Regions from separate parts of the Kitasatospora acidiphila genome, predicted to be linked through region 2. Evidence: riboswitches for the same ligand, from Rfam matches in the RefSeq annotation. Region 2 holds a riboswitch; the other holds the start of a gene.
The links. Region 2 has a riboswitch for glycine ahead of gcvT (glycine cleavage system aminomethyltransferase GcvT). Riboswitches for the same ligand answer to the same signal wherever they lie in the genome.
Positions count from the first base shown of each region.

Region 1 (14,188 bases), 4.2 Mb from region 2:
CGATCCGGCCCACCGGCGGCCAGTACTTGTCCGCCGGGTTGACGCCCGCCGGGAAGACCGCCTCCTGACGCGAGTAGCCGTGCTTCCAGTCGCCGGCCAGGTTGGCGGCGGTGTGCGGAGCGTTGCGCAGCGGGTTGTCGTCCGCGGCCCACTCACCGGAGCCGACCTTGTCGATCTCCGCGCGGATCTCGATCATCGCCTCGCAGAAGCGGTCGATCTCGTGCAGGTCCTCCGACTCGGTGGGCTCGATCATCAGCGTGCCGGCCACCGGGAAGGACATGGTCGGGGCGTGGAAGCCGTAGTCGATCAGGCGCTTGGCGATGTCGTCCACGGTCACCCCCGTCTCCTTGGTGAGCGGGCGCAGGTCGATGATGCACTCGTGCGCCACCAGGCCGCCCGGGCCGGTGTAGAGCACCGGGAAGTGCGGGGCCAGCCGCTTGGCGATGTAGTTGGCGTTCAGCACGGCCACCTGGGTGGCGCGCTTGAGGCCCTCGCCGCCCATCAGCCGGACGTACGCCCAGGAGATCGGCAGGATCGCCGCCGAGCCCCAGGGCGCGGCCGAGATCGGGCCGACACCGGTGGCCGGGCCGGCCTCCGACTGCAGCGGGTGGTTGGGCAGGTACGGCGCCAGGTGGGCGCGCACCGCGACCGGGCCGACGCCCGGGCCGCCACCGCCGTGCGGGATGCAGAAGGTCTTGTGCAGGTTCAGGTGCGACACGTCGGCGCCGAACTTGCCCGGCTTGGCCAGGCCGACCAGCGCGTTGAGGTTGGCGCCGTCGACGTAGACCTGGCCGCCGGCCTCGTGCACCAGGCCGCAGATCTCGGTGATCTGGGTCTCGTACACGCCGTGGGTGGACGGGTAGGTGACCATCAGCACGGCGAGCTGGTCGCGGTGCTGGGTGATCTTGGCCTTGAGGTCCTCGACGTCCACGTCACCGTCGGCCATGGTCTTCACCACGACGACGCGCATGCCGGCCATCACCGCGGAGGCGGCGTTGGTGCCGTGCGCCGAGGACGGGATCAGGCAGACGTCGCGCTGGGTGTCGCCGTTGGCCAGGTGGTAGGCGCGCACCGCGAGCAGACCGGCGAACTCGCCCTGCGAGCCGGCGTTCGGCTGGATCGAGACGGCGTCGTAGCCGGTGACCTCGACCAGCTGCTGCTCCAGCTCGCGGATCAGGGTCAGGTAGCCCTGGGCCTGGTCGATCGGCGCGAACGGGTGCAGCTGGCCGAACTCCGGCCAGGTGACCGCCTCCATCTCGGTGGTGGCGTTGAGCTTCATGGTGCACGAGCCCAGCGGGATCATGCCGCGGTCCAGCGCGTAGTCCCGGTCCGAGAGGCGGCGCAGGTAGCGCAGCATCGCGGTCTCCGAGCGGTGGCTGTGGAAGACCGGGTGGGTCAGGTACTCGTCGGAGCGCAGCAGCCCGGCCGGCAGCGTGTCGGCGGCCTCGGCCACCTCGGCGCCGACCACCCCGAAGGCGGCCCAGACGATCTCCAGGTGCTCGCGGGTGGTGGTCTCGTCGCAGGAGATCGAGACGGTGTCCGCGTCGGCCTGGTGGAGGTTGACGCCCTCGGCGCGGGCGGCGGCGACCACCTCGACGGCCCGGCCCGGCACCTTGGCGGTGACGGTGTCGAAGAACGCGCCGTGGGCGAGCTCGACGCCGCCGGCCCGCAGGCCCTCGGCCAGCGCGGCGGCGTAGCGGTGGGTGCGGCGGGCGATGTCGGCCAGGCCGTCCGGACCGTGGTAGACCGCGTACATCGAGGCCATCACGGCGAGCAGCACCTGGGCGGTGCAGATGTTGCTGGTGGCCTTCTCGCGGCGGATGTGCTGCTCGCGGGTCTGCAGCGCCAGCCGGTAGGCGCGGTGGCCGTCGGCGTCCACCGAGACGCCGACCAGGCGGCCGGGCAGCGAGCGCGCGTACTCGGCGCGGACCGAGAGGTAGCCGGCGTGCGGGCCGCCGAAGCCCATCGGCACACCGAAGCGCTGCGAGGTGCCGCAGGCTATGTCCGCACCCAGCTCGCCGGGCGACTTGAGCAGGGTCAGCGCCAGCAGGTCGGCGGCGACGGCGACGATCGCGCCGAGGCCGTGCGCCTGCTCGATCACCGGGGTGAGGTCGCGCACCGCGCCGGAGGCACCCGGGTACTGGAGCAGCACGCCGAAGACGCCGCGCTCGGCGATCTCGGCCGGGATGCCGGCGGACAGGTCGGCGACGACCACCTCGACACCGGTCGGCACCGCGCGGGTCCGGATCACCGCGAGGGTCTGCGGCAGGGTGTCCACGTCGACCAGGAAGACGCCGCCCTTGACCTTGGTGACGCGGCGGGCCAGCGCCATCGCCTCGGCCGCCGCGGTGCCCTCGTCGAGCAGCGAGGAGCCGGAGGTGGGCAGACCGGTCAGGTCGGAGACCAGGGTCTGGAAGTTGAGCAGCGCCTCCAGGCGGCCCTGCGAGATCTCGGGCTGGTACGGGGTGTAGGCGGTGTACCAGGCCGGGTTCTCCATGACGTTGCGCAGGATCACCGGCGGGGTGAAGGTGCCGTAGTACCCGAGCCCGATCATCGAGGTGAGCACCTGGTTGTGCCCGGCCAGCTCACGCAGCTCGGCCAGCACCTGGGCCTCGGTGCGGCCGGCGGGCAGGTCGAGCGCGGTGATGCTGCGGATCGCCTCGGGGACGGCCGCGGTGGAGAGTTCGGCCAGCGAGCCGAAGCCCACCTGGGCGAGCATCTTCTCCTGGGCGGCGGCGTCAGGGCCGATGTGGCGCGACTGGAACGGGCTGGCCGCCTCAAGGTCGGCGAGCGTCGCGTTCTGGGAGCGACCGGCGGTCGGCTGGTCAGTCATGGTGGTCGAGGCCTCCTGGTCACGGACCGGCGGGGGCACGCAGCCACGACCCTCGCCGCCTGGGGGAACGGTGCGGCCGTGGCGGACGAGCCCGACAGGCCTCCCCCTCTGTCATCGGGACCTGAGAGCTTCGCCCGCACGGGGCTTACGCCCCGTCGGCTTGCACCGTCGGTGAGGGTGGTCGCCTCCGGTTCCCTCACCGGCGGCCCTGCCCTGCTTTCCAGAGTGACCTATTCCACACGGTACGGATGCCTGAGAGATTCCGGGGAGGGTTTGCTCCTTCGGCGCTCCGGACTATTCGAAATCGCTGGGAAATCGAAGGCCGGAGACTCTCCCGTGCGGGTTCGGCGGTCGTGTTCAGGGTACCAGCGGCGGTCATTGCCAACACCGCTCAGGTGATCGATCGCACTCCCCCACCTGGGCGATCACCGGCTCGGACGGCCGCATCCGGCTGGCCGCTGTTCCCTTTGTGGCATTTGGTGTGAATCGACAGCGGTACCACCAGGAGAGGAACAGCGTGCAGACCGATATCGATCCCCGAGACCTGATCGGGCACAAGGCCGTGGACCGCAACGGCGACAAGATCGGCACCGTGGACGAGGTCTACCTCGACGACGCGACCGGCGAGCCCGAGTGGGCGGCCGTGCGCACCGGGATCTTCGGCCGGGACGCCTTCGTGCCCCTGACCACGAGCGAGTTCTCCGGCCAGGAGCTGCGGGTGCCCTATGACAAGTCGCTGATCAAGGAGTCGCCGGACTTCGGCGTCGGCCAGCACCTCTCCCCGGCCCAGGAGCTGCAGCTCTACCGCTACTACGGGCTGGACGCCCCCACCGGTGACCGCACCGCCGCACCCGCTCCGCCCGCCCAGGGCACCGCCCGCGGCCGGGCGGACGACATGGACTTCGGTGTGACCGCACCCGCGGCCCCCGCCACCGGCCGCCCGATGGCCACCGCACCCACCGCACCCACCGCACCCACCGCCCGGTCGGCCGTCGGCCGGGAGGGGCCGGTCGAGCCGACCATCGGCCTGGACAAGCCGGTGGAGCCGGCCCCCGGCCCGGTCGAGCCGACCCCGGAGCAGGCGCGCACCGCTGGCAGCGCGGCCACCACCCACCCGCCCCGCCCGATCGAGCTGACCCTGCGCGAGGAGCGCCTGGAGATCACCAACGAGTGGCACGTGCTCGGCACCGCCCGGATGCGCAAGTACGTGGTGACCGAGCCGGTGGAGCGCCGGGTGCAGGTGACCAGGGAGCGGGTCCGGGTGGAGCGGGTACCGGTGAGCAGCGCCGAGCAGTCCGCGCTGTCGGCGCAGGACATCGCCGAGGCCGTCGAGGAGGTGACGCTCCGCGAGGAGCGCCCGGTGGTGCGCAAGTACCTGGCACCGATGGAGCGGGTGCGGCTGGTGGTGGAGCGGGTCACCGAGGAGCAGGTGATCAAGGACGAGCTGCGCCGGGAGCGGGTGGAGATCCACGACAGCACCGGCTCGGCGGCGCCGGTCGACACCCATCACTGAGCCCAGCCGGGCTGCCGCGGCCCCGACCCGAGTGCGGGCCGGGGCCGCGGCATGCCGCACCAGGGAAGCTTCAGCGGTAGATATTTGACAAACTGAAGCACTTCTCGGATCGTTACTTCAGTCGATTAACTGTCGCGTGTCTGAAGCAGTCCTCTGGCTGCCCCGGCACCCGAGTGAAGGAGCCATCCGTGAGTGAGGCCGCCCAGCCCGCCGCCACGGCCGTGAAACCGAGCAGTGCCCGGGTGCTGCCCGCTCTGGTGCTGGCGATGCTGGCCTACAGCGTGATCCAGACGGCCGTGGTGCCGATCCTGCCGTCGCTGGCCAAGGAGCTGAACGTCTCCGGCTCCAACATCACCTGGCTGATGACGGCCAACCTGCTCTCCGCCGCCGTGCTCACCCCGCTGCTCGGCCGCTTCGGCGACCTGCGCGGCCGCAAGCCGATGCTGCTGATCTCGCTGGCCGGCCTGGTGCTCGGCTCCGGCCTGGCGGTGGCCACCCACTCCTTCTCGATGCTGGTGGTCGCCCGCGTGCTGCAGGGCGCCGGCGGTGGCGTGCTGCCGCTGGCGATCAGCATCGTCCGTGACGAGCTGCCGCGCGAGAAGGTCACCGGCGGTGTCGCCGCGATCAGCGCCTCGATGGGTGTCGGCTCCGGCCTCGGCCTGGTCGCCACCGGTCTGCTGCTGGAGCACTGGGACTACAAGTCGATCTTCTGGATGGGCCTGATCGCCGGTCTGATCGCGGTGCTGCTGGTGATGGTGCGGGTGCCCAAGGACCCGGTGGTCGACCGCGCCGGCGGCGCCGACCCGCTGGGCGCGCTCACCCTGGCCGGCTGGCTCTCCGCGCTGCTGATCGCGGTCAGCCGCGGCAACGAGTGGGGCTGGACCTCCACCAAGACCCTGGGCCTGTTCGCCGTCGCCGCCGTGGTCGCGCTGATCTGGGGCATCGTCGAGGTCAAGGTCGCGCACCCGCTGGTGGACATGAAGATGATGGCCCGTCCGGCCGTCGCCTTCACCAACGTGGCCGGCCTGCTGATCGGCTTCGGGATGTACGGCTCGTTCCTGGTGATCAGCAACTTCACCCAGACCCCGGCCAAGCTGGCGCACTACGGCTTCACCGCCACCGTGCTGCACGCGGGTGTGCTGCTGCTGCCCTCCGCGCTCGGCTCGATGGTGGCAGCCCCGGTCGGAGCCATGCTGATCGCCCGCCGCGGTCCGCGCCTGCCGCTGGTGCTCGGCGGCGTCTTCGGTGCCGTCTCGATGGCCTACCTGGCGCTGCGCCACGGCACCGAGGGTGACATCTACTTCGCCGCCGGCCTCTTCGGTCTCGGCGTCGGCATGGCGTACGCGGCGATGCCCGCCTACATCAACGGTGCCGTGCCGGCCGAGCAGAGCGGCATCGCCAACGGCATGAACGCGGTGCTGCGCACCGTCGGTGGTGCCATCGGCACCGCGGTGATGGGCGCCATCCTGACCGGGGACTCCATCAAGTTCCCGCCGCAGATCGCCAAGATGATCCCGATGCAGATCCCGACCCTGGACGCCTACAAGCACGCCTTCTGGGTCGCCGCCGCGCTCTGCCTGATCGCCGCCGTGGTGCCGTTCGCGATCCGCACCGCCCGGCCGAGCCAGCCGGTGGCCGACGCTCCGGTTGCTCCGGCCAAGCAGCCCACCAAGACCGGCGCCTGACGAGGTTGCCGTAGCCGGGGCCGCCCAGGGATCGGCCGCCCCGGCACCCGTGAGCCCCCATCCGGCATCCCGGATGGGGGCTCACGGCTGTTCGGACGGTCCGCGCGGGCGCAGCGGCAGCGGCTCGGCGGGAGTCAGCGCCGGATCCTCGATCCGGAAGGTGCGGACCCGACCTGGCGGTGAGTCGGGAGTCTCGAAGCGCACCGTCACCCGGCCCACCCCGCTGCCCTGCACCCAGCCGCGCCCGTGCTCCGCGTGCACCACGTCCTGCCCCGGCAGCCAGACCTGCTCGCGGAACGGCTGCACGGCCGCGGCCGTCGGCGGGGCCTCGGCGTCGGACTCGTCCGACTCGTCACCGCCCTCCCCCTCCTGTTCGGCGAGCTCGGCGGCGGCCTGGGCGAACAGGTCCTCCTGGGTGTACTCGGCGAGCTGGGAGACGCCCACCCCGAGCAGCCGGATGCCGCCGGCCAGGCTCACCTGCTCGGCCAGCCGGCGGGCGGTGTCCGCGATCACCCGGGCGTCGTCGGTCGGCCCGGGCAGCGTCTCGGACCGGGTCAGGGTGGAGAAGTCGAACCGCCGCACCTTGATCACCACGGTGCGCCCGGACCGCCCGGCCGCCTTCAGCCGGCGCACGCAGCGGGCCGCCAGCCGGTCCAGCTCGAAGAGCACCTGGTCGCGCTCCATCAGGTCGACCTCGTAAGTGTCCTCCACCGAAACCGACTTGGCGTCCCGGTCCGGCACCACCGCGCGGCCGTCCAGCCCCCGGGCCATCAGCGCGACGCCACTTCCGTGCGCCCGGCCGAGCAGCCGGACCAGCTCCTCCTCCGACTGGTCGGCCACCTCGGCAACGGTCAGCAGCCCGGCCCGGCGCAGCGCCTGCTCGGTCGCCGGGCCAACTCCCGGCAGCGCCCGCACCGACAACGGCCCGAGCACCGCGCGTTCCTGACCCGGCGTCACCAGCACCAGCCCGTTGGGCTTGGCCTGCTCGGAGCCGATCTTGGCCATCAGCTTGGAGGAGGCCGCGCCGACCGAGGCGGTCAGCCCGGTGGCCCGCTCGATGTCGGCCCGCAGGTCCTCGGCGATCGCCCGGATCAGCTCGACACCCTCGGCCAGGGTCGCCTCGGCCAGCACCGGACCGTACGGCCCGGCCGCCAGGTCGACATAGGCCTCGTCCACGCTCAGCTGCTCGACCAGCGGCGACAGCTCCCGCAGCATCGCCATCACCAGCTCGCTGATCTCCCGGTAGGCGACGAACCGGGGCCAGAGGTAGGCGGCGTTGGGGCAGAGCCGGCGGGCCACCGCCGTGGCCATCGCCGACCGGACCCCGAAGACCCGCGCCTCATAGGAGCAGGTGGAGACCACGCCGCGCTGGCCGAGCCCGCCGACGATCACCGGCTTGCCGCGCAGGCTCGGCTTGGCCGCCTGCTCCACCGAGGCGAAGAAGGCGTCCATGTCGAGGTGCAGGATGCTCGGCAGGGGGCGCACACCATTGATGATCGCGCACGGGTACGACAACCGGGCTCAGCGGCGGCCCGAGGAATCCGCCAGGGCTCGGGTCACACCGGGGTCGGACGGCCCGAGCAGCGCCGGGTCGGGCGTGAAGACCGCGCTGAACAGCGCCTTCCCGGCTCCCGGCAGCTCCCGCACCGACCCGGCGTACCAGGTCAGGTCGTGCGGCTCCGGCGCCCCGACCGCATAGGAGTCGATCCCGGCCGCCCGGCAGAGCGCCAGCGCCCGGCGCACGTGGTAGTCCGTGCTGACCAGGACCGCGTGGTCCACCCCGAAGATCCGCCGCGCCCGGGTGCAGGAGTCCCAGGTGTTGAAGCCGGCGTAGTCGCGCACCACCTTGACGGCCGGCACCCCGTGGTCCACCAGGTACTGGTACATCGCGCCCGGCTCGTTGTAGTCGGGGTGGCTGTTGTCGCCGGTCACCAGGATCGCCTGCACCTTGTGCGCGCGGTACAGGTCCAGGGCGGCGTCCAGCCGGGCCGCGAGATAGGGCGAGGGCTCCTCGCCGACCACCTGGGCGCCGAAAACCACGGCCACCGGCTCGGCCGGCACGTCGGCGACGGTGCGGATCCGCGAGCTCTGGGTGAGGAACTCCCAGCCGCTGGGCACCAGCGCCAGCAGGCAGGCGAGCACCATCACCTGGAACGCCCGCCGCTGCCGTCGCCGCCCGCGCAGCACCCCGGATACCCGCATGATCCCCCTTCGGCCGGACCGCCGTGATCCGTCGTCAGGAGCGGACGACCGCCGACGTCCGAGTGGTTCCCGCGGGCCGCGGAAGTGAGCGGCCGTCAGACCGCGCGGTTGCGGCGGCGGGCCAGCTCGTCGCCCGGGTCCTGCCCGAGCAGGGTCTCACCGGTGTCGGTGCGCTCGGCGTGCAACCGCCCGAGGGTCACCTCCAGCTCCTGCCAGACCGCGCCGACCGCGATCCCGAAGACGCCCTGGCCGCCCTTCAGCAGATCGACCACCTGCTGCGGGGAGGTGCACTCGTAGACCGTGGCGCCGTCGCACATCAGGGTCAGCCCCGCCAGCTCGCCGAGCTCGGTGGACTGCAGGTGGCTCACGGCCACCCGGATGTTCTGCAGCGAGACGCCGGCGTCCAGCAGCCGCTTGACGATCTTCAGCACCAGGACGTCGCGGAAGCTGTAGAGCCGCTGCGCGCCGGCCGGATAGGCGGTGCGGACACTCGGCTCCAGCAGGCCGGTGCGGGCCCAGTAGTCCAGCTGGCGGTAGGTGATGCCGGCAGCCGCGCAGGCGGTCGGGCCGCGGTAGCCGAGCAGGTCGGAGGAGGGGCCGATCCGCTCGATCGCGGGCTGCCCGGCCTGGACCGCCGGAAAGCGGCCGACCCGGGGCAGCTCGGCCACCGTCTCGGCGGCCTGCGTGGGGAACGGCCTGCCGCCCAGGCCCCGGCGCTCCCGGGGCAGATGGAGGGCGCACGGGCCCGTCACGGCCGCCTCATCGCCGCTGCTGCTCATGCCAACCTCCGTCCATCGGTGCTCCGGTGCCGGGATCGGGGCACGCCCCGGCTGCCATCCATGACGGTAGGCAGTGGTCCGAGACGCGTCAACGATCGCCACGCCGGACCGGCGAAGCGTCATCACTCACACGAGTGGTTTCGCGTGCCCCTAGTGTGGGTAGGACCGAACACTTTGGCAAAACAGCTGATCGACTGCGGATCGAACACGACCGGGGTGTGGGCGAAACGACCGATCGGGAGCCCGGGGCCGGACTGGGCCGGACTACTGGGCGTTGCCGCCGAAGTCCTCCGGCGAGACCTGGTCGAGGAACTCGCGGAACTTCTCGACCTCGTCCTCCTGCTCGTCCGGAATCGCGATCCCCGCCTCCGCGAGCACCGCCTCCGCGCCGTAGATCGGCGTGCCGGTGCGCAGCGCCAGGGCTATCGCGTCCGACGGACGGGCACTCACCTCGACCCCGCCGGCGAAGACCAGCTCCGCGTAGAAGACGCCCTCGCGCAGGTCGGTGATCCGCACCTGGGTGAGCTGCTGGCCGAGCGCATCCAACACGTCCTTGAAGAGGTCGTGCGTCAGCGGGCGCACCGGAGTCATGCCCTGCTGGGCGAAGGCGATCGCGGTCGCCTCGCCGGGGCCGATCCAGATCGGCAAGTACCGATCGCCCCCCACTTCGCGCAGCAGGACGATCGGCTGGTTGGAGGGCATCTCCACCCGGACACCCACGACGTCGAGCTCATTCACAAGGCAACCCTATGACCCTGGGGCGAGATAGGAAAGCGCGGCCGGGTCCGGCCGGGGCACTACTGCCCCCTGCCACGGAGTCCGGCCTGCACCATGGTGGCGTGCAGCCGCACCGCCAGGGTGGCCAGCTCGCGGGCGGTGGCCTCGGCGTGTGCCCTGGTCTGCGGGTTGCGGTGGCGGCGCAGCGGGGCCACCACCTGGTCCACCAAGGCGATCTCCCGCTCGGCGGCGGCCTTCACCTGGCGCAGGTGGCGCGGCTCCAGGCCGAACCGGCCGAGCTCGGCGACCAGCCGGGCGATCTGCAGGGTGTCGGCGTCGTAGCCGCCGTCCGGGCCGGCCGCCACCAGGCCGTAGGACTCCCATTCGGCGAGGTCCCGCTCCTCGGCTCCGGCCGCGGCCAGCAACTCGGCCCGGCCCAGCCGGACGCCACCGGCGGGCGCCTCAAGCTCCCGGTCGGCCTCCTCGCGGGGGCCGGGGCGGGCGTCGGCGCCGGGCAGCGCGGGCGGGGCCTCGCCGCGTTCGATCGCGTCCAGGTGCTCGCGGATCACCCGCAGTGGCAGGTAGTGGTCGCGCTGCATCCGCAGCACATAGGCCAGCCGCTCCACGTCGGCCGGCCCGAACTTGCGGTAACCGGACGGGGTGCGCTGCGGCTCGACCAGTCCCTCCGCCTCCAGGAAACGGATCTTGGAGATGGTGACCTCGGGGAAGTCCTCGCGCAGGCAGGCGAGCACCGCACCGATGCTGAGCAGCTCCGCTCCGCGCCGCTCACCGCCGTGCGGCTGCACGGCCCCGGGGCGGCGGGGGGATGTCACGGTCTGATTCGAGGTCATTCGCGCTCTCCTGCCGACGTCGTGTGCGACCCCCGCCTGCCCGTGCCCGTCCGTGCCCGAAAAGAATGCCCCGCCGATGGCACCGGGCCGGCCGTGCGGCCGACCCGGTGGCGGTGGATCAGTAGTGCTGCGGTCCGGCGAAGAACACCAGCCGGTACTTGCCGATCTGCACCTCATCACCGTTGTTCAGCGCGACCTCGTCGATCGCCTCCCGGTTGACGTACGTCCCGTTCAGGCTGCCCACGTCGGCGACCGAGAAGCCGCCGCCGGGCTGCCGGCGGAACTCGACGTGCCGGCGCGAGACCGTGACGTCGTCCAGGAAGATGTCACCCTGCGGGTGACGGCCGGCCGTGGTGACATCGGCGTCCAGCAGGAACCGGCTGCCGGAGTTCGGCCCGCGCAGCACGATCAGCAGCGCCGAGCCCGGGGGCAGCGCGTCGATCGCGGCCAGCATCTCGGGCGAGAGCGCGGGAGTGGCGCCGGTGCTGGTGGCGTTGGGGTCGTAGGACTCCAGGCCGGAGATCGAGATGGTCGAGGTGGTCTCGACCGCGCTCTCCGCACCGGCGACCCGCAGCGGCGTCCCGCAGTTGTTGCAGAACCGCGCGGAAGCGGGGTTGTGGTTACCGCAGCGCGGGCAGACGATCTGGCCGGTCATGTTCGCAGCCTCCTGGCGCGGCACTCCCCCAGGGACGTGCCCGGCGTAGGAATCCGAGCTAAACCCTCCACCAGAGGTTGAGGGTCCTGCCGGGAAACCTATGCGCGGCGAACCCGAGGGGTCAACCGACGCGCCGTAGCCGCCGTCACGGAAAAGCGGCCGGTCACCGGCCGTCTGGTAGCCGTCCTGCGGCGCCGGGCGCATGCCGGGGAGCTGGCCGCCCTCGTCCTCCCGGCGGTGACGCGCGGTGGGCGCCTCCGCCGCGGCGGCGCGGCGGTTGTTGCGGCCGAACAGCTTCGAGAAAAAACTCACGGGCGAATCCCCTTGCGTGAAACAGACCCGCCCGCGGGGCAGGGTGAGAAGCTCGGACAAGCCGCCGATCCGGCCGCCGGCCGGCGCAACGACAACAGTGGTACTGCACAGTGTGGCCGACGGCGTTCGCGGCCGACGCACCGGGGCCCACTCAACCACGCAGGTGAGCGGTGGTGCAGCCGACGGACCGTCAGCGCAGGTCTTTGGGAGGAGCGCGGGCGGCGCCTCACTTCGCCGCCGGTTTGGCGAACTGCTGCGGAGTCGGCACCACGAGCGCGTCCACCGTCACTTTCTGCTGCTCCGAGATATTGGTGGCCACCTGCTCCTTCTCCAACGTACGGACGATGCCGCCCGGGATGTTCAGAGCAGGCGTCAGATCCTGCGGGTTGCCGATCACCGTGAACCGATAGGGCTGTACCACGGTCTTGCCGTCGATCTGCACGCCGCCGGACGGCACGTCGGTGAAGTAGGTGTGGGCCACCACGCGGACATCGTTGATCTGAATCGCCTCCGCCCCCGCCGCTCGGAGTTCCTGCAGGGTGTCCAGCAGCATATCCGCCTTGACCTGCCCTTGGGGGTCATCGACCGTCAGTACGATGCCCGGACCGGTCGCCTTGACCGTGCCGGCCAGCACGCCGAGCTCCAGAGCCTTCTGCCGGGTCTGCTCCTGGGCCTCCTTGGCCTGGTTGGAGCTGGTCTGCAGCTGGGTCAGGGACTGGTCGAGCTGGGACTTCTCCTGCTGTAGACGCTGCTGGCGGCTGTCCAGTTCGTCGAGGATCCGAACAAGATCCTCCTGGCGGGCACCGCGCAGGGCGCTGTGGTCGTTGGTCGAGCGGACCTGGATCGCCAGGCCCAGGCCGAGCGCGAAGAGCAGCAGGGCGACCACCAGCTGGCCCCGGGAGATGCGGGGCGGCCAGAGCGCGCTGCGCAGGCGCTTGCGGCCGTCGGAGGGGGCTGCGGGGGCGGCGAGGGCCTGGGGGTGCTCGGCGGGCGGCTCGGGCTGGGGCTGGGGCTCGGGGACGCGATCGGGGTCTGCGGCCGGCTCCGGGTCTGCGGACGGCTCGGGCTCGGGCGTGGGCTCCGGCTCGGGGTCAGGGGTGCTGCCGGGTGCCTGCTCCGGCTCGGGCTGCTGCTGCTCGTCCTCGGTGTCGTCCGGGTTCACGTCGTCCTGGTCACTCATGCGCGCCCGCCTCAGGCCCGGAACACATGGCGTCGGATGGCCGCCGCGTTCGAGAAGATCCGGATCCCCAGCACCACGACCACGCCGGTGGACAGCTGCGAGCCGACGCCCAGCTGATCGCCGAGGAACACGATCAGCGCGGCCACCACCACATTGGAGAGGAAGGAGACCACGAAGACCTTGTCATCGAAGTTGCCGTCCAGCATCGCCCGCACCCCGCCGAAGACCGCGTCCAGCGCGGCCACCACGGCGATCGGCAGGTACGGCACGACGGCCGACGGCACGGAGGGCTGCACGAACAGCCCGACGACCACTCCGGCCACCAGGCCCAGTACGGCGATCACGGCTTGGGAACTCCTGTCGTAGAGGACGTGGAAGGCGCGGCGGAGCTGCCGGCGTCGGGGCCGGCCGGGCTGGGGCTGGACGGGGTGGAACCGGACGCGCCGGGGCCGGGGCTGGATGCGCTCGGGCTCGGGCTGGAAGCACTCGGGCTGGGGCTCGGCGACTCCGGCACCGCCAGCCGCAGTGTGAAGCCCACCGCGGCCGGCAGGTCCACTGCGTGCTGGCCGCTGACGGTCGCCTTGATACCGAAGTTGTCCTGCAGGAGCCGCAGGTAGTGACCGCCCATGCTGTCCTGGAAGGCGCCCGGCAGCCGCTTGTCGTCCCCGACGGCGAACAGCGTGTACGGCGGCACCAGCGGACGGTTGTTCACCAGGATCGCGTCGCCGGCGGCCCGGATCGGCGACAGCGCGGTCAGCCGCTGTCCGTTGATCGCGATCGCCTCCGCCCCGGCCTCCCAGAGCCCGTTGACGACCAGCTGCAGGTCCCGGTCGCGCAGCCGCCCGCCGCCGAATCCGCCCGAGGTGCGCGGGTCTATGCCGCCGTCCGTACTGCTGTCGGACGCGTCGGATATCACCAGCTTCACCCCCGGGCCGGTCACCGCCCCGGTCCCCACGGTGCCGTTCAGGGCGGTCAGTCCGGTGTCCCCGCCGCTCTGGCTCAGCGCCCGCTGCTGTTGCTGCTCGACCTGGGTGCGGGCCGCCTCCACATCGCGCTGCAGCTTGTCCGCAGCGGCGGTGGCGTCCGTGACCCGCTTGACCAGCGCGTCCTTCTCCTTGGCCAGGGCCGGCTCGGACTCGTGGGCATTGACCCCACTGACCGTCACCACCACGGCGGCCAGCGCCAATCCGAGTGCCAGCACCAGCTTGCCGCGGGTGGTGGTGGGCAGCCGGCGCCGGCCCTCCTCGCCCCGGGCCCGGGCGGCCGCGGCGTAGCCCTCGTCCAGGCTCTGGTCCATCACCGTGTTCAGCAGCGTCATCGAGGCGTCGGGACGGGCGTAACGGCCGTTCCGCTCGTTCGGTGATCGCGTCGCTGGCATGCGGGACATCGTCGCACGGCAGCGCGCCGCCGGGCGAACAGCCCCCGTGGCAGGGGCCTACGCCCGGCAGCGCACTCGCCGCA
Region 1 is NZ_VIGB01000003.1:7,535,944-7,550,131, reverse strand. It holds gene gcvP (aminomethyl-transferring glycine dehydrogenase) at 1-2,833, opposite strand, end outside; glycine riboswitch at 2,935-3,062, opposite strand; glycine riboswitch at 3,064-3,180, opposite strand; gene E6W39_RS35580 (PRC and DUF2382 domain-containing protein) at 3,351-4,346, shown strand; gene E6W39_RS35575 (MFS transporter) at 4,535-6,031, shown strand; gene E6W39_RS35570 (DNA polymerase IV) at 6,113-7,516, opposite strand; gene E6W39_RS35565 (SanA/YdcF family protein) at 7,553-8,233, opposite strand; gene E6W39_RS35560 (MerR family transcriptional regulator) at 8,329-9,012, opposite strand; gene E6W39_RS35555 (bifunctional nuclease family protein) at 9,277-9,750, opposite strand; gene ftsR (transcriptional regulator FtsR) at 9,810-10,580, opposite strand; gene E6W39_RS35545 (FHA domain-containing protein) at 10,699-11,547, opposite strand; gene E6W39_RS35540 (DUF881 domain-containing protein) at 11,774-12,727, opposite strand; gene E6W39_RS35535 (small basic family protein) at 12,739-13,071, opposite strand; gene E6W39_RS35530 (DUF881 domain-containing protein) at 13,068-14,105, opposite strand.
Region 1: linked by a shared signal. The riboswitch ahead of gcvP (aminomethyl-transferring glycine dehydrogenase) and the one ahead of gcvT (glycine cleavage system aminomethyltransferase GcvT) in region 2 are both predicted to bind glycine.

Region 2 (14,188 bases):
GATCGGGTCCTCGAAGGCCACCGCGACCAGCGAGCGCAGCTCGGCCGGCTCCAGCGCGGCGGTGTCCCGGCCGTCCAGCGTGATGCTGCCGGCGGTGGGCTCGTAGAGCCGGGGCAGCAGCGCGGTCAGCGTGGTCTTGCCGCTGCCGGTCGCGCCGACCAGGGCCATGGTCTCGCCGCGCCGGATGTGCAGGTCGATGCCGCGCAGCAGGTCGGGGGTGCCGTCGGGGGCGTCGGGGTAGCGGAACCGCACGTCGCGCAGCCGGATGCCGTCGCCGGTGGCGGGGCCGGCGGTGCCGTGCGTCAACGGGGGCTCGGGGGCGTCCAGCACCTCGAAGAGCCGGTCGGTGGCGGTGCCGGCCTCGTTGCTGTAGGCCAGCAGCCAGCCCATCGACTCCACCGGCCAGCGCAGCGCCAGCGCGGTGGAGAGGAAGGCGACCAGGGCGCCGGTGCTCAGCTGGTCGTGCGCGACCAGCACCGCGCCGACCGCCAGTGCGGAGCCGAGCGCCAGTTCGGGCAGCAGCACGATCACCGCCCACAGGTCGGCCAGCAGCCGGGTCTTGTGCAGCTCGGTGCCGCGCAGCCGCTCGGCGCGCTCGGCGAACTGCCGGGCCATGGTGCGGTGCCGGCCGAACGACTTGAGGATCCGGATGCCCAGCACCGACTCCTCCAGCACGGTGGCCAGGTCGCCGTTCTGGTCCTGGGCGGTGCGGGCGGCCAGCGAGTACTTGGACTCGAACCGGGTGCAGAACAGCATCAGCGGCACCGAGGGTGCCAGCGCGATCAGTCCGAGCCGCCAGTCCAGGACCAGCATGACCACCGAACCGACCAGGAACGTCAGCGAGTTGACGATCAGGAAGATGAACCCGAAGGCCAGGAAGAGCCGCAGGGTGTACATGTCCGAGGTGGCCCGGGAGAGCAGCTGCCCGGAGGCCCAGCGGTCGTGGAACGCCACCGGCAGCCGCTGCAGCTTGGCGTACAGGTCACCGCGCATCGCCGCCTCGACCCGGGCCAGCGGGCGGGCGACCAGGATCCGGCGCAGTCCGAACAGGCCGGCCTCGGCCAGCCCCAGCACCAGCAGTAGCCCGACCAGCGGCCAGAGCGCGCCGGTGTCGCGGTGGGCGATCGGGCCGTCCACGATCCGGCCGAGCACCAGCGGGGTGACCAGCACCGCACCGGAGGCCAGCAGGGCGGCCAGTACGGCTCCGGCCAGGTACCAGCGGATCGGGTACGCGTAGGCGCGGAGTCTCAGCAGCGAGCGCACCGTGGACCTGGTGGGTTCGGGGGTGGGCGGCTGCGGCAAGGGAGCGGGGTTCTCTGCCATCCTTCGGAGGGTAGGCCGCACCCGTACCTGTTCTCATCAGGTTTTCCGGTCAGGACTGCGGCAACCGGAGCAGACGGAGCAGTCGGAGTGAGCGCGGCGCCAGCGGTCCGCCGACGGTTCCGCCGGTGGCTCCGGCGGTGGGTGCGGCGGTGTCGAGGAGCAGTTCGAACGGCCCGCGCGGCGGCAGCGTGAACTCCACCGGGCGGGCACTGCCGTTGAGCAGCAGCAGGAAGCTGTCATCGGTCAACGGGCAGCCGTGCCGGTCGCGTTCGGACATCGCGCCGCCGTTCAGCAGCATCCCGAGCACGGCGGTCGGGGCGGGCCAGTCGGCCGGCGTCATCTCGTTGCCGCGGGCGGTGTACCAGGTCAGGTCGGGCAGTTGGCCGGGCAGCGGGGCCAGGCCGGAGAAGAAGGCCCGCTGGCGCAGCACCGGGTGCCGGCGGCGCAGCCGGATCAGCCGGGCGGTCAGCTCCCGCAGCGACTGCCAGCGCGGCTCGTCCAGCAGGCTCCAGTCCACCCAACTGACCTCGTTGTCCTGGCAGTAGGCGTTGTTGTTGCCGCCCTGGGTGCGGCCCATCTCGTCGCCCGCGGTGAGCATCGGCACCCCGGTGGAGAGCAGCAGGGTGGCCAGCAGGTTGCGGATCTGGCGGTCCCGCAGCTCGATGACCGCGGGGTCGTCGGTCTCGCCCTCGGCGCCGCAGTTCCAGGAGCGGTTGTCGTCGGTGCCGTCCCGGTTGTCCTCGCCGTTGGCCTGGTTGTGCTTGGCGTTGTAGGAGACCAGGTCGCGCAGCGTGAAACCGTCGTGCGCGGTGACGTAGTTGACCGAGGCGTAGGGGCGCCGGCCGCCGAGCTGGTAGAGGTCGGAGGAGCCGGAGAGCCGGTAGCCGAGCTCGGCGACGTCGGCCCGGGCGCCGCGCCAGAAGTCCCGCACGCCGTCGCGGTACTTGTCGTTCCATTCGGCCCACAGCGGTGGGAAGTTGCCGACCTGGTAGCCGCCCGGGCCGAGGTCCCACGGCTCGGCGATCAGCTTGACCCGGCTGAGCAGCGGGTCCTGGGAGATCGCGGCGAGCAGCGGGTGGTGCATGTCGACCCCGTCGCTGCCGCGGGTCAGGGCGGCGGCCAGGTCGAACCGGAAGCCGTCCACGCCCATCTCGGCGGCCCAGTAGCGCAGCGAGTCGGTGATCAGGCGCACGGCCTGCGGCTGCCGGGTGTCCAGGGTGTTGCCGCAGCCGGTGTAGTCGGTGTAGCCGCGGCGGCCGCGGCCCAGCCGGTAGTAGCCGGCGTTGTCGATGCCGCGCAGCGACAGCGTCGGGCCCTGCTCGCCGCCCTCGGCGGTGTGGTTGTAGACCACGTCGAGGATCACCTCGATGCCGGCCGCGTGCAGGGCCCGCACCATCCGCTTGAACTCGCCGACCTGCTGGCCGCGGGTGCCGGAGGCGGAGTAGCCGCCGTGCGGGGCGAACCAGGCGATCGAGTTGTAGCCCCAGTAGTTGGCCAGCCCGCGCCCGCGCAGGAAGTCCTCGTCGGCGAACTGGTGCACCGGCAGCAGCTCGACCGCGGTGACGCCCAGCGAGACCAGGTGCTCGATCGCCGCCGGGTGGCCCAACCCGGCGTAGCTGCCGCGCAGTTCGGGCGGCACCCCGGGGTGGCGGCGGGTGAAGCCGGCCACGTGCAGCTCGTAGATGACGGTCTCGGCCCACGGGGTCTTGGGGCGGTGGTCGTCCGCCCAGTCGTCATCGTCGTGCACCACCACCGAGCGGGCGGTGTACGGCGCCGAGTCGCGATTGTCGCGCACCGTGTCCGCGGCCTGCGGTTCGGGCCAGTCGCGCACCGAGCCGCAGCAGGCGGCGTGGCCGGTGAAGACCCCGTCGACGGCTCTGGCGTACGGATCGAGCAGCAGCTTGGCCGGGTTCCAGCGGGCGCCGGTCCACGGGTCCCAGCGGCCGTGCACCCGGTAGCCGTAGCGGGTGCCGGGGCCCACCCCGGGCAGGTAGCCGTGCCAGGTCTGGAAGGTCTGCTCGGGCAGCGGGTGCCGGGTCTCGGCGCCGTCCTCGTCGAACACGCAGAGCTCGACCGCTTCGGCGCCGGGCGCCCAGAGCGCGAAGTTGGTGCCGCCCCTGCCGTCGGTGCCGGGCCGGTAGCAGGCGCCGAGCGGTTGCCAGCTGCCCGGCCACGGGGCGGCGGGGGGCAGGTGCGCCGGCGCCGGGCGCGACGCCTCCTGAGGTGCCGTCATGAGCCGTGCCCTTCCGAGCCGAGGGTTCTGTTACCGGCAGATGTCCGCCGAGTGGAATCGTTCCCTCGTGTACCAGCGGGAATCCGGCTGACACGCAGCGGACTGGCCGCTTTCCGATCGGTGATCTTCGGCCCGCGGGCCGCCGCCCTCCTGCCGGGGATTCACTCATGCAGCGCAGTTATCCTGGCGCTCGCGCGCGCCCGGACGCTGAGGCGCGAACCCACGGACGTGAACGGGAGGGGCCACCTAGTGGACCCGGTGCAGGCGGCAGCCGCCGCGAGAGGAAGCAGCCAGGTCAGGGCCGGGTACCGGCGAACGGCCGCCGCGCTGCTGGCGGGCGGGGTGCTGGTGCTGGCCACCGCCTGCGGCCCGGACGACACCTCCAAGGCGGACGGCTCCGGCGGGCCGGCGGCGTCGGCGTCCCCGAAGCTCTCGGCGGCGGTGCTGAGCGTCAGCCCCAAGGACGGCACCGACGACGTGGCGCCCAGCGGCGCGGTCAAGGTCTCGGTGGCCGACGGCAAGCTGACCCAGGTCACGGTGGCCGACAAGGGCGGCAACAAGGTGGCGGGCGCGATCGCGGCGGACGGCTCCTCCTGGACGCCGTCCGGTCCGCTGGCGGTCGGCATGCTCTACAAGGTGAACGCCCAGGCGGTGGACGCGGCCGGCCTGCAGTCCGCGCTGGACAGCAGCTTCACCACGCTCACCCCCGCCAAGACCGTCGCGGTGAACGACAACGTCACCACCGGCACCACGTACGGCGTCGGGATGATCGTCTCGGTGAACTTCAGCAAGGCCGTCAGCCACAAGGACGACGTCCTCAAGGGCATCACCTTCGAGGCCTCGGACGGCACCCAGGTGAAGGGCCACTGGTTCAGTTCCCGCCGGCTGGACTTCCGGCCCGAGCAGTACTGGAAGTCCGGCACCAATGTGAAGATCCACTTCCGGCTGGCCGGCACCGAGGTGGCCACGGGCGTCTACGGCCCCAAGAACAGCGACGAGGCGTTCACGGTCGGCCGCTCGCAGATCTCCACCGTCGACGCCTCCAGTGACAAGATGACCGTCAGCCGGGACGGCCAGGTGGTGCAGACCATCCCGATCACCGCGGGCAACGACCAGAACCCGTCCTGGAACGGCACCATGACGATCGAGGAGAAGGACCGGGTCACCAGGATGAACTCGGCCACCGTCTCCAACGTGGTCGGCGCCGAGTACGACGTGCCGGACGTGCCGCACGCGATGCGGCTGACCGACTCCGGCACCTATGTGCACGGCAACTACTGGGGCAACGCCTTCGGCGTCTCCAACGCCAGCCACGGCTGCGTCGGCCTGCAGGACGGCAAGGGCGGCGACGACAACTCGGTGGCCGGCAAGTTCTACAACTCGTCGCTGATCGGCGACGTGGTGATCATCAAGAACTCCAAGGGCAGGACGGTGAGCGGCAGCAACGGCCTGAGCGGCTGGACGATGCCGTGGAGCAGCTGGTAGTCCGGCGCATGGCGCAACCCGCGGCCCGTGCCACCTCGTTCACATGTACGGGCCGCGGGGCATTCTGTCTGGTGTCACAGCCGAGGCCAGGGTTCGCGCGGGAACCGGGCGGCAGCGGGGCTGCGTGTAGAAGCCGGGGATCGAGTGATGGGGAGTAGTGGAATGCGTTCGATACGCGTGGGCGCGGCACTGGCGGTCGGCGGCACGCTGCTGCTGGCCACTGCTTGCGGCAGTAGCAGCCCCAAGGGCGGCGGCACCCCGGCACCCGTTCCGCCGGGCGGCGGCAAGGGCGGTGCGGCGAGCTCGCCGTCGCCGACCGCGTCCAGCGCGGTGCTGGACCTCGAGCCCAAGGACGGCACCCAGGACGCCGCGCCGACCGCCCTCAAGGTCGGGGTTGCCAATGGCAAGCTGACCCAGGTGACGGTGACCGACAAGAGCGGCGCCGCGGTCCAGGGCAGCATCTCCGCGGACGGCACCGACTGGGTGCCGGCCACCGCGCTCTCGGTCTCCGACACCTACCAGGTGAAGGCCTCGGCCACCGACGACAAGGGCGTCGCCACCACGGCGTCCAGCTCGTTCACCACGCTCACCCCGTCGAAGATCTCGCGCAGCCAGGACAACGTGGTCACCGGGTCCACCTACGGCGTCGGCATGATCGTCTCGGTCGACTTCGGCATGCCGATCAAGAACCAGAAGGCGGCCGAGGCCGGGATCACCTTCGAGGCCTCCGACGGCCAGCAGGTGAAGGGCCACTGGATGGGCAACCAGCGCCTGGACCTGCGCCCGCAGACCTTCTGGAAGCCCGGCACCACCGTCAAGGTCCACTTCCGGCTGAAGAACGTCGAGGTCTCGCCGGGCGTCTACGGCAACTCCGACCGCGACGAGTCGTTCACCATCGGCCGCTCCCAGGTCTCCACGGTGGACGCCGCCAAGCACACCATGACCGTGCAGACCGACGGCCAGCCCGACCAGAGCATCCCGATCAGTTCCGGCTCCGACGAGCACCCCACCTACAACGGCACCATGGTGATCGAGGCCAAGGAGGGCACCGCCCACATGACCTCCGCCTCGGTGCCCGGCCTCAAGCCCGGCGAGTACGACCTGCAGGTGCCGCACTCGGCGCGGCTGACCGACTCCGGCACCTACGTGCACGGCAACAACTGGTCCTCGCACGACACCTTCGGCTCGGAGAACGTCAGCCACGGCTGCATCGGCCTGGAGGACGACCCCGGCAACCAGGGCGGCCCGAACACCCCCGCCGCGAAGTTCTACGACTCCTCGCTGGTTGGAGATGTCGTGAAGGTCGTCAACTCCAAGGGCGCCCAGGTTGCCCCGGACAACGGCCTGAGCGGCTGGAACATGGACTGGAGCGCTTGGTAGGCCGCCCGGCTTGTTCCAGTCATATGCCAACTGAATAGTGATCCTTTGGTCATTGTCCGTACGCGGGCGGGTGCGAACCGCGATGATGGTGGGCATGGCGGGATGGGGCGAAGTCGATCAGTCATCACATCTCGGGCTCAGTCTGACGGCTGACGCCCCACCGGTACCCGAGCGGTCCTCGCTGGCCGCCCTGGAGCGGCTCTCCGCATGGGAGTTGGAGCGGGCCGTGCTGCCCCGGCTGCGCGACCCGGCGGGCGCCGAGGAGGTGCGGCTGCCGGCCCGGGGCGAGTCGGCGCCGCTGGCCCGGCGGCTGGTGCTCTCGGTGCTGCAGTCCTGGGGCCTGCACCAGCTGCTGGAGATCGGCGAGTTACTCACCGCCGAGCTGGTGGCCAATGCCGTGCGGCACACCGGCGGGCGGACCATCGGCCTGAAACTCCAGCGTCGGCCCGGCTGGCTGAAGGTGGAGGTCCGCGACTCCTCGCGGGCGCTGCCCTGCCTGATCGTCGCCGAGCCCAGCCTGACCGAGTACGGCCGCGGCCTCACCGTGGTGGACGCCCTGGCCGACCGCTGGGGCGCCGACCTGCTGCCGCGCGGCAAGGGCGTCTGGTTCGAACTCAAGGTCCGCGAACGGGCCTGAGAACGCGCCAGGGGCCCGCGCCGTCACCACGGCACGGGCCCCCGATGAGTGATCAGCACTCGATGACGTTGACCGCCAGGCCGCCGCGGCTGGTCTCCTTGTACTTGACCTTCATGTCGGCGCCGGTCTCCTTCATGGTCTTGATCGCCTTGTCGAGGGAGACGTGGTGCCGGCCGTCGCCGCGCAGTGCCATCCGGGCGGCGGTGACGGCCTTGACCGAGGCCATGCCGTTGCGCTCGATGCAGGGGATCTGGACCAGGCCGCCGACCGGGTCGCAGGTGAGGCCGAGGTTGTGCTCGATGCCGATCTCGGCGGCGTTCTCCACCTGCTCGGGGGAGCCGCCGAGCACCTCGGCCAGGCCGCCGGCCGCCATCGAGCAGGCCGAGCCGACCTCGCCCTGGCAGCCCACCTCGGCGCCGGAGATGGAGGCGTTCTCCTTGAAGAGCATGCCGATCGCACCGGCCGCCAGCAGGAACCGGACGATGCCCTCGTCATCGGCGCCCGGTACGAAGTTCTGGTAGTAGTGCAGGACGGCCGGGATGATGCCGGCCGCGCCGTTGGTGGGCGCGGTCACCACCCGCTGGCCGGAGGCGTTCTCCTCGTTGACCGCCATCGCGTAGAGGGTCACCCACTCCATCGCGTTGGCCGGGCCGATGCCCTCCGCGCGCAGCGCCCGGGCCCCGGCGGCGGCGCGGCGGCGCACCTTGAGGCCGCCCGGCAGGATGCCCTCGCGGGACATGCCGGCCGACACGCACTCCTTCATCACCGACCAGATCTCCAGCAGGCCGGCCCGGATCTCCTCCTCGGAGCGCCAGGCCTTCTCGTTCTCCAGCATCAGGCCGGAGATCGACAGGCCGGTCTCCCGGGTCAGCCGGAGCAGCTCCTCGCCGGTGCGGAACGGGTAGCGCAGCTGGGTGTCGTCCGGGACCACCCGGTCGGCGCCGATCGCGTCCTCGTCCACCACGAAGCCGCCGCCGACCGAGTAGTAGGTCTTGGTGAGCAGCTCGGCGCCGGCCGCGTCGTGGGCCACCAGGGTCATGCCGTTGGCGTGGTACGGCAGCGACTTGCGGCGGTGCAGCACCACCTGGAGGTCGGGGTCGAAGTCGATCAGGTGGACACCGAGCAGCGCGATCCGCTTGGTCTCCTTGATCCGCTCCACGTCGAGGTCGGCCTTGGCGACGTCCACGGTGCGCGGGGACTTGCCCTCCAGGCCGAGCAGCACCGCCTTGGGGGTGCCGTGGCCGTGGCCGGTGGCGCCGAGCGAACCGAACAGCTCGGCCTTGACCGAGGCGACCTGGTCCAGCAGGTCCTCGGAGCGCAGCCGGCGGGCGAACATCCGGGCGGCCCGCATCGGGCCGACGGTGTGCGAACTGGAGGGGCCGATACCGATGGAGAAGAGGTCGAAGACGCTGATGGCCACGGGGGACGTCCTTGTCTGGTCTCGTGGACCGGAAGGAAAGCGGGGGACTGCATGGTGCGGGGCACCGGCTCACGTTCCAGTGTGCGCGGTGCCCCGGGGGAACGGACCGGACCGACGGGAGTGACGTCGGCCACGGTGGGTGGTGCCTAGAGCTCCGGGTAGAGCGGGTACTTCTCGGCCAGCGCGGTCACCCGGGTGCGCAGCGCCGCGATCTTGGCCTCGTCGAAGCCAGGGAGCAGGGTCTCGGCGATGATGTCGGCGACCTCGGTGAAGTCCTCGGCCTGGAAGCCGCGGGTGGCCAGCGCCGGGGTGCCGATCCGCAGGCCGGAGGTGACCATCGGCGGGCGCGGGTCGTTCGGCACCGCGTTGCGGTTGACCGTGATGCCGACCTCGTGCAGGCGGTCCTCGGCGTCCTGGCCGTTGAGCTCGCTGTTGCGCAGGTCGACCAGGACCAGGTGGACGTCGGTGCCGCCGGAGAGCACCGAGACACCGGCCGCCGTGGCGTCGTCCTGGAGCAGGCGGGCGGCCAGGATCTTGGCGCCCTCCAGGGTGCGCTCCTGGCGCTCCTTGAACTCCTCGGAGGCCGCGACCTTGAAGGCCACCGCCTTGCCGGCGATCACGTGCTCCAGCGGGCCGCCCTGCTGGCCGGGGAAGACCGCGGAGTTGATCTTCTTGGCCAGCGCGGCCTTGGAGAGGATCACACCGCCGCGCGGGCCGCCCAGGGTCTTGTGGGTGGTGGTGGTGACCACGTCCGCGTAGGGCACCGGGGACGGGTGCAGGCCGGCCGCGACCAGGCCGGCGAAGTGCGCCATGTCGACCATCAGCAGGGCGCCGACCTCGTCGGCGATCCGGCGGAACTCGGCGAAGTCGAGCTGGCGCGGGTAGGCGGACCAGCCGGCGATGATCAGCTTGGGCTGGTGCTCCTTGGCGAGGCGCTCCACCTCCTCCATGTCGACCAGGCTGGTCTTCTCGTCCACGTGGTAGGCCACCACGTTGTAGAGCTTGCCGGAGAAGTTGATCTTCATGCCGTGGGTCAGGTGACCGCCGTGGGCCAGGTTGAGGCCCAGGATGGTGTCGCCCGGCTGGATCAGCGCGAACATCGCGGCGGCGTTGGCCTGCGCGCCGGAGTGCGGCTGGACGTTGGCGGCCTCGGCGCCGAACAGCGCCTTGATCCGGTCGATGGCGATCTGCTCGACCACGTCGACGTGCTCGCAGCCGCCGTAGTAGCGCTTGCCGGGGTAGCCCTCGGCGTACTTGTTGGTCAGCACCGACCCCTGGGCCTCCATGACCGCCACCGGGGCGAAGTTCTCGGAGGCGATCATTTCCAGGGTGGACTGCTGGCGGTGCAGCTCGGCGTCGACCGCGGCGGCGATCTCCGGGTCGAGAGCGTGGAGGGACTGGTTGAGAACCGTCATGGTGGCGTCTTCCCGTGGGGCTCTGGTGCTGAGGGGGTGTCGCGCGCAGCGCCTCGCTGGAAGGGTGGCGGTGGGCGACGGGTGGGACGGAGGGCGGCCGCCGCGCTGCGGCCGCCCTTTCAGATGAGTCAGCCCGCGGTGAACGCGGTGTACTCGTCGGCGCTCAGCAGGTCGTCGGTGTCGGTGACCTTGAGCTTGAACAGCCAGCCACCGGCGAAGGCGGCCGAGTTGACCAGGGCCGGCTCGTCTATGACGTCCTGGTTGACCGCGACGACCTCGCCGGTGGCCGGCGAGTACAGGTCGCTGACCGACTTGGTCGACTCGAGCTCGCCACAGGTCTCGCCGGCGGTCACGGTGTCGCCCACGGACGGCAGGTCCACGTAGACGATGTCGCCCAGCGCGCCGGCGGCGTGCTCGGTGATGCCCACGGTCGACACGCCGTCAGCGTCGGCCTCGGTCAGCCACTCGTGCTCCTTGCTGTACTGCAGGTTCTGCGGGTTGCTCATGAGCTCATTCTCCATTAGCGGGAAGCGGGTGTGCGGAAGCGGTCCGCTCAGTGGACCGCGGTCCGGCGGACGGTGTGGGGGACGGGATCAGCGGGCGCGCTTGTAGAACGGCAGCGCGACGACCTCGACCGGCTCGTGCTTGCCGCGCACGTCCACGGCGACGGCGGTGCCGGGAGCCGCGAAGGCGGCGTCCAGGTAGGCGATGGCGATCGGCTTGCCCAGCGTCGGGGAGGGCGAGCCGGAGGTGATCCGGCCGATCACGGTGCCCTCGGCGTCGACCACCGAGTACTCGGCGCGCGGCACCCGCTTGCCCTCGGAGACCAGGCCGACCAGCTTGCGCGGCGGGTTCACCTCGGCCTGGGCGGCGGCCGCCTCCAGGGCCTTGCGGCCGACGAAGTCGCCGCCGTTGGTGGTCTTGTCGAACCGGACCACGCGGCCGAGGCCGGCGTCGAACGGGGTCAGCGAGGTGTCCAGCTCGTGCCCGTAGAGCGGCATGCCGGCCTCCAGGCGCAGCGTGTCGCGGCAGGACAGGCCGGCCGGGACCAGGCCGTGCGGGGCGCCGGCCTCGGTGAGCGCGTGCCACAGGTGCTCGGCGTCGGCGGGGGCGCAGAAGATCTCGAAGCCGTCCTCGCCGGTGTAGCCGGTGCGGGCCAGCCACACCTGCTTCTCCGCGACGGTGGCGGGCAGCAGCGCGTAGTACTTCAGCCCCGGCAGGTCGGCGTCGGTGACCGAGGAGAGGATCGCGTTCGCCTCCGGGCCCTGGACGGCGAGCAGCGCGTAGGCGTCGCGGTCGTCGCGCACCACGGCGTCGAAGCCGGCCGCGCGCTCGGTCAGCGCGTCCAGCACCACCTGGGCGTTGGAGGCGTTGGCGACCACCATGTACTCGTTCTCGGCGGTGCGGTAGACGATCAGGTCGTCCAGGATGCCGCCGTCCTCGCGGCAGATCATGGTGTAGCGGGCGCGCAGCACGCCGAGCGCGGAGATGAAGCCGACCAGCGCGTGGTCCAGCAGCTCGCCGGCCTGCGGGCCCAAGACGGTGATCTCGCCCATGTGCGAGAGGTCGAAGAGGCCGGCCTTGGTGCGGACGGCGAGGTGCTCCTCGCGCTCGCTGCCGTAGCGCAGCGGCATGTCCCAGCCGGCGAAGTCGGTCATGGTCGCCCCGAGGGCGCGGTGCAGGGCGTCGAGCGCGGTCAGGCGCGGGGACATGGCGGGACTCCGGTCTGTAACAGGCAGATGGGCCCTTCTCGCCCGATGGTGGGCAAGGAGGGACGGTGGAGTCTCCCCGTCTGTCGTCACAACCTGAGAGCTTCACCGCGACCAGCATGGCGCGGCTTGCACCGTGGGTGGGCGCACGGCACGGCCGTGTTCCGCTTTCCAGATTCGCCTCGCCCACGCGGTATCGGGTGCCTGAGAGATTCCGGGGAGGACTTGCTCCTTCGGCGCCGGTCCGTGCCCTGCGGCACCTCCGGACTCTCCCGCGCGGGTTCGAACGGCCAGTATGAAGTTCTGTTTATCGCGCACATCATGGCATGCCCGTTCGCTCAGCGGGAGTGGGGGCGGTGCCGACGGCGGGACAGTGGCCAGTCGGCCGGCCGCCGCCTGGTGCGTAGTGGCCAGTGGGCCGGCCGCCGCCTAGTAGTCTGCTCCGGTGGAGACTCAGGGGTTTGCCGTGCCCGCGCCCGCGTGGGCCGAGCCGGGGCAGCCGCCGACCGGCGGAGGGTGGCCGGCGAACGAGCTGGAGCAGGTGCTCAGTGCGGCGATCGGGGACCCGGGCGCGACGCCCCGGGTGATCGAGGTGCTGGCGCGCAGTCACGTGTGGATCCCGCTGCCGGTCGGCGCAGATCCATCCGGTCAGGCACTCGACCTGCCGACCATCGAGCTGGCCGGCGCCCGTTATGTACCGGTCTTCTCCTCCGAGGAGCAGTTCGTCCGGCACGCGCCGGGAATGTCCTGCGCGGTCGCCCCGGCCTGGGAGTTCGCCCGCGGGCTGCCGCTCGGGCTCGGCATCGCCGTCAACCCCGACGCCCCCGTCGGCATCCCGGTGCCGCCCGAGGGCGTCGGCGAGCTGCGGCGCGGGCCGCGCGAGCAGCGCTGGGACGCGGTCGCCGGGTCGCCGGACGCGCCGGTCGGCGACGGCGCCCGGGTGGCGCTGCGCGAGCCGGAGCCGCACGAGGAGCCGGTGGCGTTCCTGACCGCCGTCTGCGCCGAGCTGGCCGCGCTGCCAGGAGTACTGACGGCCCGTCGGGCGCTGGCCTCGGTGGAGGGCGAGCCGACGGTGCTGTTCGTGGGCGTGCAGCTGGATCCGTCCCACCCCGCCGACCCGGCCGGGGCGAACGCGGCGCTGGGCCGGGCGCTGGGCGTGGCCCCGCTCCCCGGGGGAGTGCACATCGTGCTGCTGGACCTGGCGGCGGACCCGGTGGTGGACTGGATGCTGACCCAGGTGCGCCCGTTCTACCAGCGGGGTTGATCCGGCGATGGGCGAGTCGAGAGAAGGGCGCGTGCGGTGACGACGGGAGCGACGGGCGGATCAGGGCCGTGGAGCCCGGCCTCGGTCCCGGGTACCGACCCGGGCACCCTGGAGCGGGCCCTCAAAGAGGTCGCCCCGGACCGGTTCGAGGCCTATGAGCAGCTGCTGCGCGAGCTGTCGGCGGGCCGGGTGTGGATGCTGCTGTGGCACGGCAGCCCGGGCAGCCCGGACGCCCAGTACGGGAACATGGACATCGGCGGCCACGGCTACGCGCCGGCCGTCACCTCGCCCGAGCAGCTGACCGCCAGCGGTTGGAGCCGGGCGCACGAGGTGATCAGCGGCAAGGAGATCGCCGCCACCCTCTACCGGACCCGCTGGGGCCTGTGGCTCAACCCGCACACGCCCGGCGGCGGGGTCGGGGTGCCGTGGGCCGATCTGCGCCGGATCGCGGCCGGGCTGGACCGGTTGCCCGCCGGGCCGCTGCGGCTGAGTGAGCCCCAGGTGCCGGGCACCGAGGCGTTCTTCGGGCTGCTGCAGCACCAGGCGCCCTCCGTGCGTCCGGTGCGGGCGCTGCGCCGGGCCTGGGTGCGGCCGGTGCTGGGGGAGCCCTACCTGGCGATCGGGCTGGAGCTGTACGACAACTCGCCGCCGGCCGTGGAGGCGGTGCGGGCGCTGATGCAGCGGGCCATCTCGCAGGCCCCGCAGGGGTTGGCGGTCTCCACGGTGGCGCTGAGCGACGACTACGACCCGGTGGCGCTCTGGATGCGGGCCAACGCCCGGCCGTTCTACCACCGCGAGGCGACCCCGCCGCCGGCCGTGCCGCCGTATCCGATGCCGACCGGCTACGGCTATCCGACGCCGAGCCCGTGGCCGCAGCAGCCCTGGCCCGGCCGCTGAGCGGACACCCCTGTTCGCATAGCGAACGCTCATGTGGGACTTGAGCGGAATCTGAGTATCCGGTGCCCGGGTCGTCGATAACGGCCCGGGTAGAGCCATGTCGTCCTCCACGCTTTCTGACGAGCTGTCAACTACCGTATCCAGTGGCCTGCTGGACCAGGCGGTCATAGCTGGTGTGCGCATGGCGGGTTTAGGGATCTCGATAATCGGTAGATCACAGTTGGGCATCCTTCACCAATGGGGGCTGGCGCCGAACTGGCGAGAACGTGAAGAGTTCTGCGCACCGCACCAGCCGAGCAGCCCGAACGTATGGCAAGCAGGCTCTGACCAGGACCTGACACCGCCATGCCCGATTTCGGGCTGCCTTGGGCCGACGACCGTCGGCGAGGGGACGCCAACTGCTGATGAGCACAACCACCGACACC
Region 2 is NZ_VIGB01000003.1:3,299,647-3,313,834, reverse strand. It holds gene E6W39_RS15590 (ABC transporter ATP-binding protein) at 1-1,323, opposite strand, end outside; gene glgX (glycogen debranching protein GlgX) at 1,373-3,556, opposite strand; gene E6W39_RS15580 (L,D-transpeptidase family protein) at 3,806-5,041, shown strand; gene E6W39_RS15575 (L,D-transpeptidase) at 5,204-6,421, shown strand; gene E6W39_RS15570 (ATP-binding protein) at 6,504-7,058, shown strand; gene E6W39_RS15565 (L-serine ammonia-lyase) at 7,111-8,478, opposite strand; gene glyA (serine hydroxymethyltransferase) at 8,625-9,893, opposite strand; gene gcvH (glycine cleavage system protein GcvH) at 10,022-10,399, opposite strand; gene gcvT (glycine cleavage system aminomethyltransferase GcvT) at 10,487-11,605, opposite strand; glycine riboswitch at 11,784-11,887, opposite strand; gene E6W39_RS15545 (enhanced serine sensitivity protein SseB) at 12,069-12,866, shown strand; gene E6W39_RS15540 (enhanced serine sensitivity protein SseB C-terminal domain-containing protein) at 12,903-13,763, shown strand; gene E6W39_RS15535 (ABC transporter permease) at 14,168-14,188, shown strand, end outside.